Thermoleptolyngbya sichuanensis A183: one gene and its partner. The protein of the gene in region 1 interacts with the protein of each later gene in a pairwise test. Links are inferred from orthologs where the notes say so. Each region holds a gene or a part of one and is shown on either strand. Other genes may lie near its edges.

Region 1 (8,329 bases):
GCACCTACCCGACAGCGCGGGTGTCCTTTGATGCGGTAGTGCAGCAGGCCTATGGCGATCGCATCAGTCTCTCTGCCACGGGATACTACCGCACGCCGATGATCCACTGGGACCCGGTGACCGCGACGGGTCGCCCCTTCTATTACTTTGCCTATGGCGCAGCGGTGAGCGAGGTGGAAGTAGACGGCTTCACGGGCACGTTCAAATTACGCCAGGTGGATATTGTGCATGACGTGGGCGAGTCGCTGAATCCGCTGGTGGATCAAGGGCAGATTGAGGGCGGCTTTGTGCAGGGCATGGGCTGGCTGACGATGGAAGAACTGGTCTGGGATGAGCAGGGCCGCCTCCGCACCTTTGCCCCCAGCACTTATAAAATTCCCACCATCAGCGAAATCCCAGAACATTTCCAGGTGCATCTGATCGAGCGAGGCAGCCAGGACGGCACGATCTACGGCAGCAAAGCGGTGGGTGAGCCGCCGTTTATGCTGGCGATGTCCGTCCGCGAGGCAATTCGAGCAGCCGTGGCCGCCTTTGGCAATGCCGCCGTGGTGGAACTGGCCGCACCCGCTACGCCAGAAGCCACGTTGAGGGCGATCGAAGCGGTTCGGAGCGCCACCCCTGCGGTAGAAGCTGCACTGTCGTCTACGTCGGTCTAGGGTTTTATCCTGGTTTAATTTCGACCGAAATTCTGAGAAAAACCAAGTTTTGTGAATGGAGGGGCGATCGCCCCCTTTTTTTTGCTCTTTTCATATCTTTGTCCAGTTCCCCAGCGCTAGCGTTGCGGAGCAATCACTCCTAATCCCTAGTTTTCTAGTTTTTCTACCCTCCGTTTTAGCTCGTCACGCTTTCAGATAATATGAAGGAATGCCTAATTTCTCACTAGGTCAAGCGCATCGTCGGTTCCCGGCACATCGCAAGCCTTGCGGACAGAGACAGGCAGTGTCCAGTTCTGTCGAGTTTCAAGTTTGGATTCGGCTAGACTTGCACAACAGATTGAATTTCTTTGAATTTCTCAACTTGCATCCGCGTTGGGTAGGAACATAAAAGCTATGAGCGACGAGATTCTCACAAAGGTCAAAAAGATCGTATCCGAGCAACTGAGCGTCGAAGAGAGTGAAGTCAACCCTGAGTCTAACTTTGCCAACGACTTGGGCGCAGACTCTCTAGACACGGTTGAACTGGTGATGGCGCTAGAGGAAGAATTCGACATCGAAATTCCTGACGAAGCCGCCGAAGGCATCGCAACGGTTCAAGCTGCTGTGGACTACATCAAGCAAAAGGTCGCTGCGTAGGACTGGACGCAAGCTTCCACGCCTTCTCCAACCTCCTGCTGTTCTCTGCCCTGGCTATCTATAGGTCTCGGCTATCCTGTGGTTTGGGCAAAAGCCCACGAATTTGCTGTCATGACAACTTTGGATTCTGGATTAAAGCGCGTCGTGGTTACGGGTCTGGGTGCCATTACGCCCATTGGCAACACCCTGGCGGAATACTGGGACGGTTTAATGAGCGGTCGTAACGGCATTGGCCCGATTACGCTGTTCGATGCGTCTCGCCACGACTGCCGCATTGCGGGCGAGGTCAAAAACTTTGACCCACAGCTTTACATGGATCGTAAAGAAGCGAAGCGCATGGATCGCTTTGCCCAATTTGCGGTGTCTGCCAGCAAGCAAGCCCTCGCCGATGCCAATTTTGTCATTAACGATCTGAATGCTGAACAGGTCGGCACGCTCATCGGCACAGGCATTGGCGGACTTAAGGTCATGGAAGACCAGCAGGAAGTGTTTCTAACGCGCGGCCCCGATCGCTGTAGCCCGTTCACTGTGCCGATGATGATTGCCAACATGGCGGCCGGGCTGACGGCGATTCAAGTGGGGGCAAAGGGGCCCAACAACTGCACAGTGACAGCCTGTGCGGCTGGGTCAAATGCCATTGGCGATGCGTTTCGCATTTTGCAGCGGGGATTTGCTCAGGCAATGATTTGCGGCGGCACAGAGGCGGCCGTCACGCCTTTGTCTGTAGCGGGCTTTGCTTCGGCCAAAGCCCTATCCACCCGCAATGATGATCCGCTACATGCCTGCCGCCCGTTCGACAAGGATCGCGATGGATTTGTGATGGGCGAGGGCGCTGGCATTCTCATTCTGGAAGAACTGGAACATGCCCTCAGCCGGGGGGCGCGGATCTATGCCGAGATTGTCGGCTATGGCATGACCTGCGATGCCTATCACATTACCTCGCCTGTTCCCGGTGGCGCAGGGGCTGCCCGTGCAATGCAGCTTGCAATGAAAGACGCAGGCTTGCGTCCTGAAGAGATTCACTACATCAATGCCCACGGCACTAGCACGCCTGCTAATGACTCTACTGAGACGGCGGCCATTAAAACTGCCTTGGGCGATCAAGCGTACAAGCTCACTGTCAGTTCCACTAAGTCCATGACAGGCCACCTGTTGGGCGGATCGGGCGGCATTGAGGCTGTGGCGACTGTGATGGCCGTGGCTAACAACCGTGTACCTCCCACGATTAATCTAGAAAACCCAGACCCCGCCTGCGACCTGGACTACGTGGCAAACGAGAGCCGTAGCCAGACGGTCGATGCAGCGCTGTCTAACTCTTTTGGCTTTGGCGGCCACAACGTGACGCTGGCTTTCCGCAAATATCAGGGTTAAAGTCTGGATTTCTTGCGATTTTTCCTGCATCCGATGGGAAGTCGGTCAGTCAAAACTCTGAGAGTCAAGACTCTGAAGCAGTGCCCCAAAGTAGCGAAGCTAACCAAAGTAGCGAAACTAACCTCTAAGCTGCCCAGTTGCCTATCAAGTTGCCTGTAGCCTATACAGTATTCGGCTTTACAGAAAGCTGTGATTAACCCTTGTCCAGTTTTCCATAAACCGTTAAGCTAATTTTATTGAGTATATTTGCCTAGTGCGATCGCCCAAGAAATCTTTCACCTGTGATCCCCTGTAGTGGGATGATGGGGAAGATGCCTTTGGTGATTCAGGATTCTTCTGTTTGCCTATCCGCCCTGCTTGCCTGTTTTGGCGTGTTTGTGAGCGCCTGTCACCCGTCGTTGAGTAGAAAGAAGACAATGGCTGTTGCGACCCTAACCCTCGAACAACTCTGTATTAATTCCATCCGGTTTTTGGCGATCGATGCTGTTGAAAAGGCAAAGTCTGGACACCCTGGCTTGCCTATGGGTGCTGCGCCGATGGCGTTTGTGCTGTGGGATCAGTTCATGCGGTTTAATCCCAAAAACCCCAAGTGGTTTAACCGCGATCGCTTTGTGCTGTCGGCTGGGCACGGCTGTATGTTGCAGTACGCCCTGATGTATCTGGCAGGCTACGATAGCGTCACGCTGGACGAAATCAAGAACTTCCGTCAGTGGGGTTCAAAAACGCCTGGCCACCCCGAAAACTTTGAGACTCCTGGCATTGAGGTCACGACCGGGCCGCTCGGCCAGGGCATTGCCAATGCGGTTGGTCTGGCGATCGCCGAAGCGCACCTCGCTGCCAAGTTCAACAAGCCCGACCTGACCCTGGTAGATCACTACACCTACGTCATCCTGGGCGACGGCTGCAACATGGAAGGGATTTCCGGCGAAGCCTGCTCGCTGGCGGGTCACCTGGGGCTGGGCAAGCTGATCGCGCTCTACGACGACAACCACATTTCGATTGACGGCTCCACGGACATTGCTTTCACGGAAGACGTGTCTAAGCGCTTTGAAGCCTACGGCTGGCATGTGCTGCATGTGCAGGACGGCAACACGGATTTGGAGGGAATTGCCAGGGCGATCGCCGAAGCCAAGTCCGTTACCGACAAGCCAACGCTTATTAAAGTCACCACCACCATCGGCTATGGCTCTCCCAACAAAGCCAACACCGCTGGCGTTCACGGCGCAGCACTGGGCGAAGCCGAAATCAAGCTGACTCGCGAAAACCTGGGCTGGACCTACGATCCTTTTGTCGTTCCTGACGAAGCCCTGGCCCACACTCGCAAAGCCATCGAGCGCGGTGCTAGCTACGAAGCCGAGTGGCAGGAAACCTGGGCACAATACAAGACCAAGTATCCTCAGGAAGCGGCGGAGTTTGATCGCCTGCTGAGCGGCAAGCTGCCTGAGGGTTGGGACAAAGTGCTGCCCACCTACAAGCCTGAAGATAAGGCGCTAGCCAGCCGCAAGCACTCGGAAATCTGCCTTAACGCGCTGGCTCCGGTATTGCCAGAACTCATTGGCGGCTCGGCCGACCTGACCCACTCCAACCTGACGGAGCTAGAAATCAGCGGCAATTTCCAGAAAGGCGCTTACGAAAACCGCAATATCCACTTTGGCGTGCGCGAACACGGCATGGGCGCAATTTGCAACGGCATTGCGCTGCATGGTTCCGGGCTAATTCCCTACGGCGCAACCTTCCTGGTGTTTACCGACTACATGCGTGGCGCAATTCGCCTGTCGGCGCTGGCGGAGTGCGGCGTGATCTGGGTGATGACGCACGATTCCGTGGCCCTGGGCGAAGACGGCCCGACCCACCAGCCTGTGGAAACCATCGCCTCGCTGCGGGCTATCCCTGACCTGACGGTGATTCGCCCTGCGGACGGTACGGAAACCTCTGGTGCTTATAAAGTGGCGATCGAAAACGCTCGGAAGAACCGCCCGACGCTGTTGGCCCTGTCGCGCCAAGGTCTGCCCAATCTGGCAGGTAGCTCGATCGAAGGCGTGGGCAAAGGCGGCTACACGGTGATCGGGTGCGACGGCACGCCGGATCTAATCTTGATTGGCACGGGTTCGGAAGTGAATCTCTGTGTCAAGGCCGCAGAACAACTGGCCGCAGAAGGTAAGAAAGTTCGCGTGGTTTCTATGCCGTCTACCGAATTGTTTGAAGCGCAGGACGCTGCTTACAAAGAGTCGATGTTGCCCAAAGCGGTGACCAAGCGCTTGGTCGTGGAAGCAGGGACGACCTTCGGCTGGCATAAGTATGCAGGTAGCGAAGGAGATATTCTCGGTATTGACACCTTTGGCGCGTCGGCTCCTGGCGGCGTTTGCATGGAGAAGTTTGGCTTCACGGTAGACAATGTGCTGAGCCGTGCTAAGGCGCTACTTGGCTAAGCCGTTGCTTTGCTAAACCATTTCCAAAGCCCAGCCTCGATTCGCTCTTGGCTGGGCTTTGCATAGGACTTTTATTGTGGATATTTGGATATTATGGACTTTCTTTTAATGAACCTTTATGTTTTAGAATATGTTTTGGAACAGTCTTCTTAGGCTTACCCATCTAGCCGCTGTTGTTCGCTGCGATAGCGAATGAGCTCCGCCGCAAAGGCCAGGGTGCCGGATGCCAGAATTAGCACGACGCTCAGTGAGTTAATGTCGGGCTTTACGCCTGTGCGGACGCGGCTAAAAATCTCCATTGGCAACGTCGTGGTGCCGCCGCCTGCGGTGAAGCTGGAAATCAGCAGATCATCCATGCTTAGCACAAACGCCAACAGACAGCCGGAGAGAATTGCAGGCATAAGCTGGGGCAGCAGCACCTTAATAAATGCTTGGAACGGAGTTGCGCCCAGATCCAGCGCCGCTTCTTCTAGGTGAGGATTCATGCCCGTGAGCCGCGTCGAGACGACGACCGCAATATAGGCGAGGCAAAAGACAATGTGTGCCGCCACGACTGTCCACAGGCTCAGGGGAATTGCCAGCGAAGCCAGAAATACGAGTGTTGCAACGGCGATCGCAATATCAGGAATAATCAGCGGCAGGTAGGAAATGCCCTGATACAACTGCTTGCCGGGAAAGGTGTAGCGGGCTAGCCCCACCGCCATCAGCGTGCCCAGCACGGCCGCAATGCCCACGGCCAGCAGCGCCACCGACAAGCTATCCGCCAGTGCTGATAGAATCCGCGTGTCGTTGAACATGCGCTGATACCACTGCAACGAAAAGCCGCTCCAGCCTGCACTAAAGGGCGATGCGTTGAAGCTAAAAAACGCCAGCACCAGCACCGGGATGTACATGAACGCAAACATCACCAGCGTAAAGAGAAACTGCCAGGAGAGGCGGCGTTTGGCGGCAACGGTTTTGGGCAGATCGAGGGTTGCGGTCATAGTGGGAAACCGGGGAAAACGGGGGAATATTAATAATTCTCTAGCTTGCGATCGCCATACTTCAGCAGCAGCACAATGCCCAGCCCCATCGCGCCAATCAGCACCATGCTGAGGGCAGAGCCAAAGCCCCAGTTGCGAGTCGCGCCAAGGAACTGGTTGTAAATGAGGCGGGCCATAGTCATACTGGATGCTCCGCCCAGCAGTTCAGGCACCACAAAATCCCCCAGGCTGGTAATAAATACCAGCAGGCAGGCGGCAGCGATGCCAGGGAGCGTCTGGGGCACGGTGACTTTCCAAAAGCCCTGCTGGGGAGTTGCCCCCAGATCAGCCGCCGCCTCTAGCAGCCGCTTATCAAGCCGCTCCAGCGAAGCGTAGAGGATCAGCACCATATAGGGCAAAAAGTTATAGGCCAACCCGATCATCACGGCAGTCTGGGTGTTCAGAATATCCAGCGTTGGCAAGCGGAGGGTACTCAGCAGCAAGTTCAGCACGCCCGTCGGCCGCAGAATGGTGATCCAGGCGTAGGAGCGCAGCAGAGAGGATGTCCACAGGGGCAGCACAAAGCTGACCAACAGCAGGTTGCGCCAGCGGGCAGGAGCCATCACCGCAATCCAGTAGGCGACGGGAAACCCCAGCAAGAGGCAAAGGAGCGTACTGGCGATCGCAAAAAACACTGATCGCCCAATCACCCACAGATAAATCGCCTGACCGTCAATTAGCTCAAAGATTTTGGCATAGTTGCCCAGACCGTAGGGTGCGGGCTGGCTGCCAGGACGGAATCCTGGAATCAGGCTCAGCTCCAGGATCATCAGCGTCGGCACGACCAGCAGCAACAGCAGCCAAAGCCCTGGCGGCCCCAGCAAGACAAAGGGCTGAATCAAACCCATCAGCCGCTGCTTGAGTCCCTTGCTGGCAGGGCGCTGGGGTTCGACTTCTGGAGTCGGGGAGAGCGGAGCGGAGGTTGCCATAGTGGAAAAAATATTGAGAGCGATCGCTCAAAAACAGGGTTAGGCGCTAGTCAACTGCGTCCAGTACCGATCATAAATATCGACCGCTTCGCCTACATTGGCAAGAACCTCACACTTTGCCAGAATTTCTTCGGGGGGGAAGAGATCTGGGTTTTCGACCAGCTCCTTCGGCAATAGCGTCAGCGTTTTCTGGTTGGGCGTGGGCAGTTTGAGCCGTCCTAGATTCTTTGCTGCCGTCTGCGGTTCTACCGAATACTCAATCCATTTATAGGCGGCATCCACGTTGGGAGCCGTTTTAGGAATGGCGATGGTGTCCGTCCAAACCGTTGCGCCACTGGACGGCACTACGTATTCTAGCTGGGGATTTTCCAGCACCATATCGATGCCATCCACCGAGTAGGCATGGGCCACGGCCAGGTCGCCCACCGCCATCTGATCTCGCCAACCGTCAGTTGTAAAGGCATTGATCGCGGGCTTGAGTTCTTGCAGCTTTTTGTAGGCAGCTTCAATTTCTTTGGGATCTTGGGTGCTGTTGGAAAAGCCCAGCATCTTTAGGGCCATGCCCATAACCTCACGCACGTCGTTGAGCAAGGTCATTCTTCGAGATAGCTCAGACTTTCGTTCCCACAGGTCAGACCAGTCGGTAATGGGCTTCTTCACCAATTCTTTGTTGTAGACCAGCCCTGTTGTGCCCCAGGTATAGGGCACGCTGTGTCGATTGCCAGGGTCGTAGGGAGGATCTTGCCACTGCTCCAGAAGATCGGCATAGCCAGGAACGCGGTCTTGGTCGATTTCGAGCAGCATCTCTTCCTCGATCATGAGTTCTACCATGTAGTCGGAAGGATAGACGATGCTGTACTGGCTGCCGCCACCGGCCTGCATTCGAGCCAGCATGGTTTCGTTGGAGTCATAGACATCGGCAATGACCTTAATCCCGGTGTCTTGCTCAAAGCCCTTCAGCAGGTCTTCATCGATGTAGGCTGACCAAGTGTAGACGTGGAGGGTATTATCTCCGCTGCTGGGCGGTGAGGCGGCGGAAGTGTCTGTGGCGGCAGAACTGCCCGTTGTACCAATGTTTCGGGCGCAATTGCTCAACAGCACGCCAGAGAAAGCTGCACTCGACAACTGCAAAAAGCGGCGACGGCTGGCGCGGGAGGCGGAGGAATAGGGCGATCGCCCACCGCCAGGATTCCGCCTCAGCGAGGATTCAGAATTGGAACGACCAGAAAATCGATAGGGAGGCATAGCAAATCTCCTAAAACTGCGGTGTCCATGCGAAGAATAAC
Region 2 (8,573 bases), 270 kb from region 1 along the record:
TTACAGGCGATACCTTTTCAAACACCCTCTGAGAGGGGCACAAAACTCTAACTTTTCTAGGGTGGTGTGTACCTTACCCCTCAAGGAAATGCGATATGCAGTTTCAAAAGGGATTGCAGATGCTCGATCCCCATTAGCCACTCATTATAGAAGCGATATGAGCGTCAGACGGATTAAAAACGGGGTAGAGCAGGCTCTAGGAGTGCCTTGCCAATTGACTTACATGCAAGCACACGATCAACAAATTGGCTCGGTGATCCCACTGTTATAACCCTCACCCCAAATCCCTGTCACGGAATTTTGTCAAGGGTAGTCATACAACTCCAGAGAGGGACTTCCAATCCGGCTTTCCTTCTCCCTTGTTGGAAGAAGGGGTTGGGGGATGAGGGCAAACTTGCAGAACTGGGATGCGCTCAAGTGGCTTTGCTTACACGTTGGATCAAGAAGGCTGGATCTGGCTGGATCTTCTAGATGGATCTTAAGGAGGCATCTGCTCAGGGACTGTGCCAAGCACCTGTACCATCAGACAGATGACAAACAGCCAGGCCTGAGCAGGGCTTCGGCAAGTTTATAGTGCCTTGGACGGGTGGCAGAGTATAACGAAATATTAAGCCTCGCCGCAGATAAATTAAGCAATCCTGCGAAATATCGAGGCTTCTAAGCCGACATCCCTAAGATTTTATGTCGGTAGGTTAAAAGAAGTTGAAATTTTGAGACCAGGACACTATACTGGCGACGGTTTAGTTTTTTGTAACTACAGTTACATCTATTCCTAGAGAGAGAGGAGGTCAGGAGGTTGGCAAGGAGACGTAAGCGTAAGAGTCGTCGCCGCCTAGAGGGGCGTAGAATCCTGGAGTTGGTGCCTCAGTACAGTATTGAAAGTGGCGAAGATAAACCCGTCACGGCTGCTAGAAAGTTCATTCAGGCTGAGGGCATTGCGCCACCGGCCTTACTGCTCGTTAAGCGAAACGAACATACTACCGATCGCTATTTCTGGGCAGAAAAGGGGCTTTTTGGGGCACAGTATGTTGAGGAAAACCATTTCCTGTTCCCCAGTTTGCGGCTGTCGGAAGATGAGTCCGATGAGCTTTCACTCGCTTCAAGTCGGTAGTCTCGCTTCGGTTCTCAGCTAGCGCAAGTGGTTTGAATCGTTCATCCGCATCTCTAAAGCTCCTGTAACGTTCAGGTGTCGGGCGCTGTTCAATCAACGTAAGCGGCGAATAGCTAGATCAGCGAATAGCTAGATCAGTAGCTAAAGCCTGCTAGCCCGATCGCAAGGATGCTCAGGGCAGTTTGAATCAGAACCTGTAAAGCTGCAAGCGCATGAATTGAGACAGCTTAGAGAAAATCAAAGCAAGCGGTTTTCAAATTTCATCAGAAATTGCTGGCTTTTTCAACTAGTGGGACGCGGGGCTATGCATGTAGCTCCGCTTTTTTTTGGAGCTTTGGGTTGGGGTTGGAGAGGTGGATTGTGGGCGATCGCCCAGGCGTTGAACCAGGCGTTTACTACGTTTGCGTTTTAAGTTGAATATTAGATTGGGGACTAGTTGGGTATTAGTTGGGTATTAAGTTGACACTAGGAATAACACCGTTACCAGACAGTCGGTGTATTTTATGTAACCAACAGGCATTTTTGCCCGAATGCGACGAAAACCGTTGCAAAGCTTTACGGTTTTGCATCTCGCTCGTAGGCAAGCTGTCCGGCAATATAGGTCGCGGCGATCGCCCGCTCGTCTGCCAGGATCATTGTGGCAAAGACTGAATCCGCCATCTCCTGAAAATCAGCGGGCACGGCGACGGGGTTTCGCTTCGCCAGGAGCGGTGTGGATTGCAGATCTAGCGCCACCAAATCAGCTTCTTTGCCCACCTGGAAGTTGCCGATTTTGTCGTCTAGCAACAGCGATCGCGCTCCCCCCAGCGTCATCATGTAAAACGTCTGGAACGCAGACAGGCGATCGCCCCGCAGTTGGGTCACTTTATAGGCTTCGCTGGCCGTCCGCAGCATCGAGAGGCTCGTACCGCCGCCCACATCGGTCGCCAGCCCCACCTGCACAGGCGCTTCGGGCGATTTGGCCTTTTTCAAGTTGAAGAGTCCGCTGCCCAGAAACAGGTTCGACGTGGGGCAAAAGGCGATCGTTGCGCCCGACCGCGACAGCCGCTCAAATTCGGAATCGCTGAGCTGGATGCCGTGGGCGAAAATCGAGCGATCGCGCACTAGCCCAAAGGATTCATACACATTCAGGTAATCGGTACACTCTGGAAATAGCTCTAGAGTAAACGCTACTTCTTTAAGATTTTCTGACAGGTGCGTGTGTAGGTAGACATCAGGAAACTCCTCCAGCAGCTTGCCCGCCGCCCGCAGTTGCTCTGGCGTAGAGGTGATGGCGAAGCGCGGCGTAATAGCATAGAGGAGGCGATCGCACTTGTGCCAGCGCTCAATCAGGGCCCGACTGTCTGTATATGCGCTCTCGGCTGTATCCGTCAGATACTCCGGCGCATGGCGATCCATCATCACCTTGCCCGCTACCATCCGCAGGTTGCGCTGCTGCGCCTCTTCAAAAAAGGCATCCACGGACTCTGGAAACACCGCTGCCAGCACCAGAGCCGTCGTCGTGCCGTTTTTTACCAGTTCCTCTAAGAAAAAGGCCGCCATCTGACGGGCATAATTCTTGTCTTTGAACTTTGCCTCCGTTGGAAACGTGTATTTGTTCAGCCACTCCAGCAGTTGCTCGCCGTAGGCCCCGATCATCTCCGTCTGGGGGTAATGCACATGGGTATCGATGAATCCTGGAACCAAGAGGCGATCGCGCTGATGGGTCACGGGCACATGGGGATACTCCGCCCGCACCGTGGCATAGTCGCCCAGCGCCTTGATGCAGCCGTTCTCCAAGACCATCAGCCCATCGTGGATGTAGCGGACGCTTTCTGGCTCCGGCACGTAATATGGATCATCCAGAAAATCCAGAAACGCGCCCCGAATGGCATGAAGCGTCGCATCGCTAGAAGGCGTGGCGTAGGCAGTGGTCATAGGATAGAAAGGTCGGGAATCGAAGGGCAAGGGGCAGGAGGGGGTAGGTTTCTAGGTTCAGAAACTGCGAGGAACGCAGCCCAGAATTTGCCCCCCGCAGCAAACGCCTATGCCCAGATTAAGACGTTTTGCACAGGCTGCTGTAGCGCTGCTATCAGTCGGGCGCTGAAAAACCTCGCCCCTCAGAAACCGGGCAGCGAGACCGATCGCGCCTGCAAAAAGGCGCGTAACTCTTCGCGGGTGGGCAGGGAGGGCTGTGCGCCGGGTCGCGTCACCGAGATCGCCGCCGCCGCCGCCGCCTGAGTCGTCGCCTGTCGGAGCGTTAGGCCAGCCGCCAGCCCGGCCGCCAGCCCGCCGTTAAAGCAGTCGCCTGCGGCCACCGTATCCACAGCCTGCACCGGAAAGCTGGGAATTTCAAAGGTTTCGTCCGCCGCCATGCAGACTGCTCCGGCTTTGCCCAGCTTGCTAATAACCGTGCCCACCCCCCGCTCGTGCAGCACGGCCGCCGCTTTTTGAGCCGACTCTAGGTCGGTCACCGGGAACCCCACAAGCTGGCCCGTTTCCACCTGGTTGGGCGTAATCAGGTCGATCAGCGGAAATAGCTCGTCAGGCAGATCCGTGCGGGCGGGGGCGGGGTCGAATAGCACCGTCACCCCAGCAGATTTAGCGGCCCTGGCTGCGGCAACCACCATCGGCAGGGGAATTTCCAGTTGCAGCAGCAGCACCTTCGCCTGGGGCAAAATCTCCGTCAGCCGCGCCACGTCCGTTTCATCGACGCGACCATTTGCGCCAGGAATCAGAATGATGGTGTTCTCGCTAGCATCATCAACAGCGATCATGGCGATGCCAGAGTGAGTGCTGGAGTCAATCAAGATGCGATCGCACGTCACGCCGCTCTCTTGCAACCCCCGCAGCAAGTCCTGTCCAAAACCGTCGCCGCCCACGCGCCCCACCATCGCCGTTGGCACACCCAGCCGCGCCACCGCCACCGCCTGATTTGCGCCCTTGCCCCCCGGCACGGTTTCAAACCTATGCCCCGTCAGCGTTTCACCCGGTTTGGGCAGACGCGGCGTGCGGGCGACGAGATCCATATTGAGGCTGCCAAAGACGATGACGGACATAGGGAGGGGAAAGACGGAAGAACGAAGAGGGAAGAACGAAGAGGGAAGGGGTTGCGTTTTTGGATTGTTCCTTGCTGTGTTGAGCAACTTATCATCCTGACCCTTGATCACAGACTCGCCAGTCGCATCAGCGCACTCTTCACTGCTGGCGGCAGCACGCGCATGATCTTGCCCTTTTCGCGATCTACGGCGACAAGCGTAACCTGGGCTGTGGCGTAGAGGATTTCGCCATCGGGAGACTGGATGCGATAGTCGCAGTTGAGGCGCACGCCGTCCATCTGCAACCGAGTGCGGACGATCGCCCCTGCGCCCATCTGAATCGCCCGGTGATAGCGCAGCGAGAGTTCGACGACGGGCAGTTCGCAGCCGATCGCCACGAGGTCTTCATAGTTTACGCCGATGGAGCGCAGATACTCGATGCGGGCTTCTTCGAGCCAGGCGATGTAGGTGCCGTGCCAGGCCACGCCTGCATAGTCGGTGTGGTGGGGCTGGACGCGCACAGGATAGTCGAACCAGCTATCGCTGGCGGCGACGGCGGGCTGGATGGCGTGGGTGGGGAGTTCGGTCATGGATGGGCTGCAAACAGATCAAAAGTCTTCCGAAAGCGGCCGAGCGCTGGGCGCGGCCTCCTCTATGCTATCAACGCGATTGGGGCGATTTGCCAAGAGAATGCAGCCTGACACGGGCACAAACTGCAAAATATTCAGCAGTGGAATTATAAGGCGCTCGGCATGGCGGGCGGTATTGCCACGTCAATTTTTACATCATTTCCGCCGCAGCCCAGACCGCCGTATTTTAAGCTGGAATACGGATATTGCAAGGGATTCGGGCTTTGGGGCGATCGCCCGCTGATTCATTCAATTGGGCATTGTCGGAATGATTCGGAGAACGTTCCGATGTATGTTTTGCGAATGGTCTTGAATGGTCTACTGACCTAAACATTCTCTTTAAGACACCCCTAAAACACCCGTTCTGACTTAACTTGTTCTGACTGAAAAGCTGTTAAGAGGCAAGCATGATCGAGAAAATTTTGCTGGCAGATTCTGGCACTGGGCATACCGAGGAAATGCTCAAGAGCCTAATGGAAATCCCAACTGTTCAGGCGGCGACGGTGACTGTGCTGCACGTCGTCCCACCGCAGGTCACCTCCGATGAGATGGTAGCCAAGTGGGAAGAGGGCGGCCGGGTTTTGTCGCAGGCGATCCAAAATCTGAAGCTCGATTCGGCGCGGGTGACGGCAGTGCTGCGGGAGGGCGAACCCAAGGACGTAGTGCTAAAGGTGGCGGATGAAGTGGATGCCGACCTGATCATCATGGGATCTCGCGGCCTGAAGCGGATTCAGTCGATTCTGGAAAATTCCGTCAGCCAGTACGTGTTTCAGCTAGCTTCGCGGCCAATGCTGCTGGTGCGGGATGATCTCTACGTCAAGAAAATCAACCGCATCATGGTAGCAATGGACAAGTCCGACTCGGCAAAGGAAACGCTGAAGCTGGCCATTACCTTCCTGCGCGACATCAAGGGCGGGCAACTGGTGCTAGTGCATACCAACCCAGAGATGAAGCTCAAGCCGGGTGAAATTGCGGCGAACCCAGACGAAGATCCGGTGCTCATTCCGGCGATCGCCGAAGCCAAAAAATACGGCATTTCCTACAAAACCGTCGCCCCCGAAGGCAAACCTGGCGAACGCATCTGTCAGCTTGCGGAAGACCTGAACGTAGACCTGCTGATGCTCGGTTCGCCCGATCGCCGCCCCACCATCGCCAAGGGATTGCCCGATCTGGATCGGCTGCTGGGGCAGTCGCTGTCGGACTATGTGCGGGTGTATGCGCCATGCCCCGTGCTGCTGGTGCGAATCCCGAATCCGTAGCCAGGAGGCAGTCGCAGAGGAGCGGGTCATTTGAAGAAACCTTAGCCTGCCCCTTTGCCTGTCATTTCAAGTCGCTGTGCCGGAATCGTTCACAACAGGACGTGCCTTAGCCGATCGCCCTCAGGTAGGCGGCGCTGAGTCGATTCAGGTAGTTCTTCAGGCTAAAGTTCTGGGCAACCTGTTTTCCGGTTTCGGCAAGCTGGTCGCGCAGGGGGCGATCGCCCAAAATTTGCTCCAGCTTGGCCTGAATATCTGCCACATCGTAGGGATTCACGTATAGCGCCGCCGGGCCGCAGACCTCTGGCAGGCAGGACGCGCTCGACGTGACCACCGGACAGCCCATCGTCATCGCCTCGATCGGCGGCAGCCCAAAGCCTTCGTAGAGCGACGGAAAAACGAAACAGTACGCCCCCTGATACAGATAGCGCAGGGCATCGCCGGGGACATATTCCAGCAGGCGCACGTCCTGCTTTGTGCCGGGGTCAAACAGGTAATCCAGTCGCCCCAGGTCGTCCTCAAAGGACCAGGCCTTTTTGCCGACGATGACCAGCGGCAGGTCAGTTTCCAGCGCGGCATAGGCCTCCAGCAAGCGCCCGACGTTCTTCTTGGGTTCGATCGCCCCCACAAACAGCAGATAGTTCTGATAGCCCAGCCGATAGCGCTTCAGGAAGTCGCCGATTTCCTCCGGCGTTGCGTCTAGCGGCTTGATATTCACGGGCTGGTAGGTGACGACGATCTTGTCGGGGTCGGCATCAAAGTAAGACAGCACATCTTTTTTGGTGTGTTCCGACACAGCAATGGTCAAGGTGGAATCCTTGAGCGATCGCTTCACCTTGTTATAGAAATCCTTCTTGTTGTCCAGCGTCGTATAGGGCAGGCGCAGCGGAATCAGGTCGTGAATCGTGGTGACTTTCTTTGCGCCGGGAATGCTGACGGGCAGAGGAAACGTGGCGTGCCACAGGTCGATTTTTTCGGGAATCGTCACCTGAGTAGACCGTCCAAACAGGTTAAACGCCGCATTGGCGACGCTATAGCACTTCGGCAAATTGTACGACCGGGCAAGCTGAATGAAATCTTCGGTAAACTTGCCCTGCTTTAGCACCACCTCGCCCACCGCTTCCCGCCGCCACGCCCGATAGAGCGACGGCACAGAAGATTTCAGCAGGTCTTTGACCAGCATCAGGTTTTCTACCAGTTTGCGCCCGCCCACGTCCTGCTCGTCAAAGAACAGCACCTCGTCCAAAATCGGGTCTTTTTTGTTGCTGTTGCGGCTGAGCAGCACGTCCACATCCGCCCCCAGCACCGTCAGCGCCCGAATCAGGTTCACCGCGTAGGTGCGGATGCCCGTGCCCGTGGTCAGTTGCAGGTTATATCCATCAACGAGAACTTTCAGGCCGGCGAGGACGGGTTCGGCTAGGGGCGGATCTGGAGGGCGATTCCCGCAGGGATCGCTTCGCGAATCGCGCTCCACCCGTTCCACTGAATCCGCCTTGGCTACTGCGGGCACCGCCAGTTCCTTCAGCGCCGCATCTATTATCGGCTGCCCGTCTTCCTGCCGCTCGCTGATGTTGCCCCAGGTAGACCCCTGCTCCGTAATCTGGAAGCTTCGCACCAGTCCGGGTACGCAGATCAGGTACTTGCCCCGCTTGGGAATGGCATGGGGCGACCAGGCAGTAATCCACCAGTCTTCGTCTGCGCCCTGGCCCGGCTTGCCGCCCGTCGGCTTGGGTGCGCCCAGATACGGCGTAGGAATGGGCATGACCCCGGCCCAATAGTCCCGGTGGGCGTGCAGGTGTTGCCCTGGCATAGAGCGCTTGAACAACACCTCGTAACCCGCGATGCTGCCTTTGGCAAAGGTGGGATGCTCCAGCGCGTCACGCCCCGCCAGAATCGGCCGCTCCACGGGATCTTGGATTTTCTCCAGAATCTTGAACAGGTCGGGATGCACGTCCACATCGTCCTGGAAGTAGGAAATCCAGTCGATGGCGGGGTCGGCTAGCCAGTAGCCGATGCCGACGTTCATGGCGTTGGGCAGGCCGCGATTTTCGGGAATGCGGATGAGGGGAACGCCGTGTTCGTCGGCGATGCGCTGGTTGGCGGCGGCGTTTTCGGGACTGGAGGCATCGTCCACAATCACCACGGGCGCACCCAACTGGCGGATCTGCGGGAGCGATCGCCCCAGGCTCTCCGGTCGGTTGTAGGTGGTAATCGTCACGCCATAGCGAATCGGCTTTACCTTGCCCCGCTGCTGCGCCTCCACCACCGCAAGCTGGTTCAGCAAGGGCTGGAGATGCACCCCTGCTGCTTTGGGCGCGTTTTCCGGCGGCTGTTTGGCAAACACCACAAACACGGCGTTTGCAAAGAGCGGCTGAAACGTCCGCAGCACCTCCAGCGCAAAGGGCGGCTCGATTTCCGCCACCATGCCCTTGTGTATCACCACATAGTCAAAGTGGGACGGCGGCAGCAGGTAGGTGATGTTGTAGTGATAGTTGCCCGGAAAGAACTCCATGAACTCGTTTGGCGCAAGGATGGCATCGAGTTCGCGGGCGTGTTGCTT

The links.
Region 2: the proteins of acpP (region 1) and HPC62_RS06845 interact in binary tests that used the Escherichia coli proteins (3 or more experiments, as listed by UniProt). The link is inferred for Thermoleptolyngbya sichuanensis A183 from one-to-one orthologs.

What each region holds. Positions count from the first base shown.
Region 1 is NZ_CP053661.1:1,347,533-1,355,861, reverse strand. What follows is about bases 1-2,670. They hold acpP (acyl carrier protein), read left to right. Parts: upstream 1-1,049; coding sequence 1,050-1,292; downstream 1,293-2,670. Other genes in these bases: fabF (beta-ketoacyl-ACP synthase II), read left to right, coding at 1,404-2,663; xdhB (xanthine dehydrogenase molybdopterin binding subunit), read left to right, coding at 1-656. Outside these bases: tkt (transketolase), read left to right, coding at 3,080-5,092; HPC62_RS05785 (ABC transporter permease), read right to left, coding at 5,248-6,075; HPC62_RS05780 (ABC transporter permease), read right to left, coding at 6,105-6,962; HPC62_RS05775 (ABC transporter substrate-binding protein), read right to left, coding at 7,083-8,288. UniProt on the Escherichia coli protein: Carrier of the growing fatty acid chain in fatty acid biosynthesis.
Region 2 is NZ_CP053661.1:1,617,061-1,625,633, reverse strand. The notes cover bases 2,988-5,901. They hold HPC62_RS06845 (acyl-CoA thioesterase), read right to left. Parts: upstream 4,719-5,901; coding sequence 4,257-4,718; downstream 2,988-4,256. Other genes in these bases: HPC62_RS06840 (universal stress protein), read left to right, coding at 5,165-5,901; rbsK (ribokinase), read right to left, coding at 3,211-4,149; guaD (guanine deaminase), read right to left, coding at 2,988-3,028. In the rest of the region: HPC62_RS06860 (DUF3155 domain-containing protein), read left to right, coding at 797-1,111; more of guaD, read right to left, coding at 1,667-2,987; more of HPC62_RS06840, read left to right, coding at 5,902-6,016; HPC62_RS06835 (glycosyltransferase), read right to left, coding at 6,123-8,573.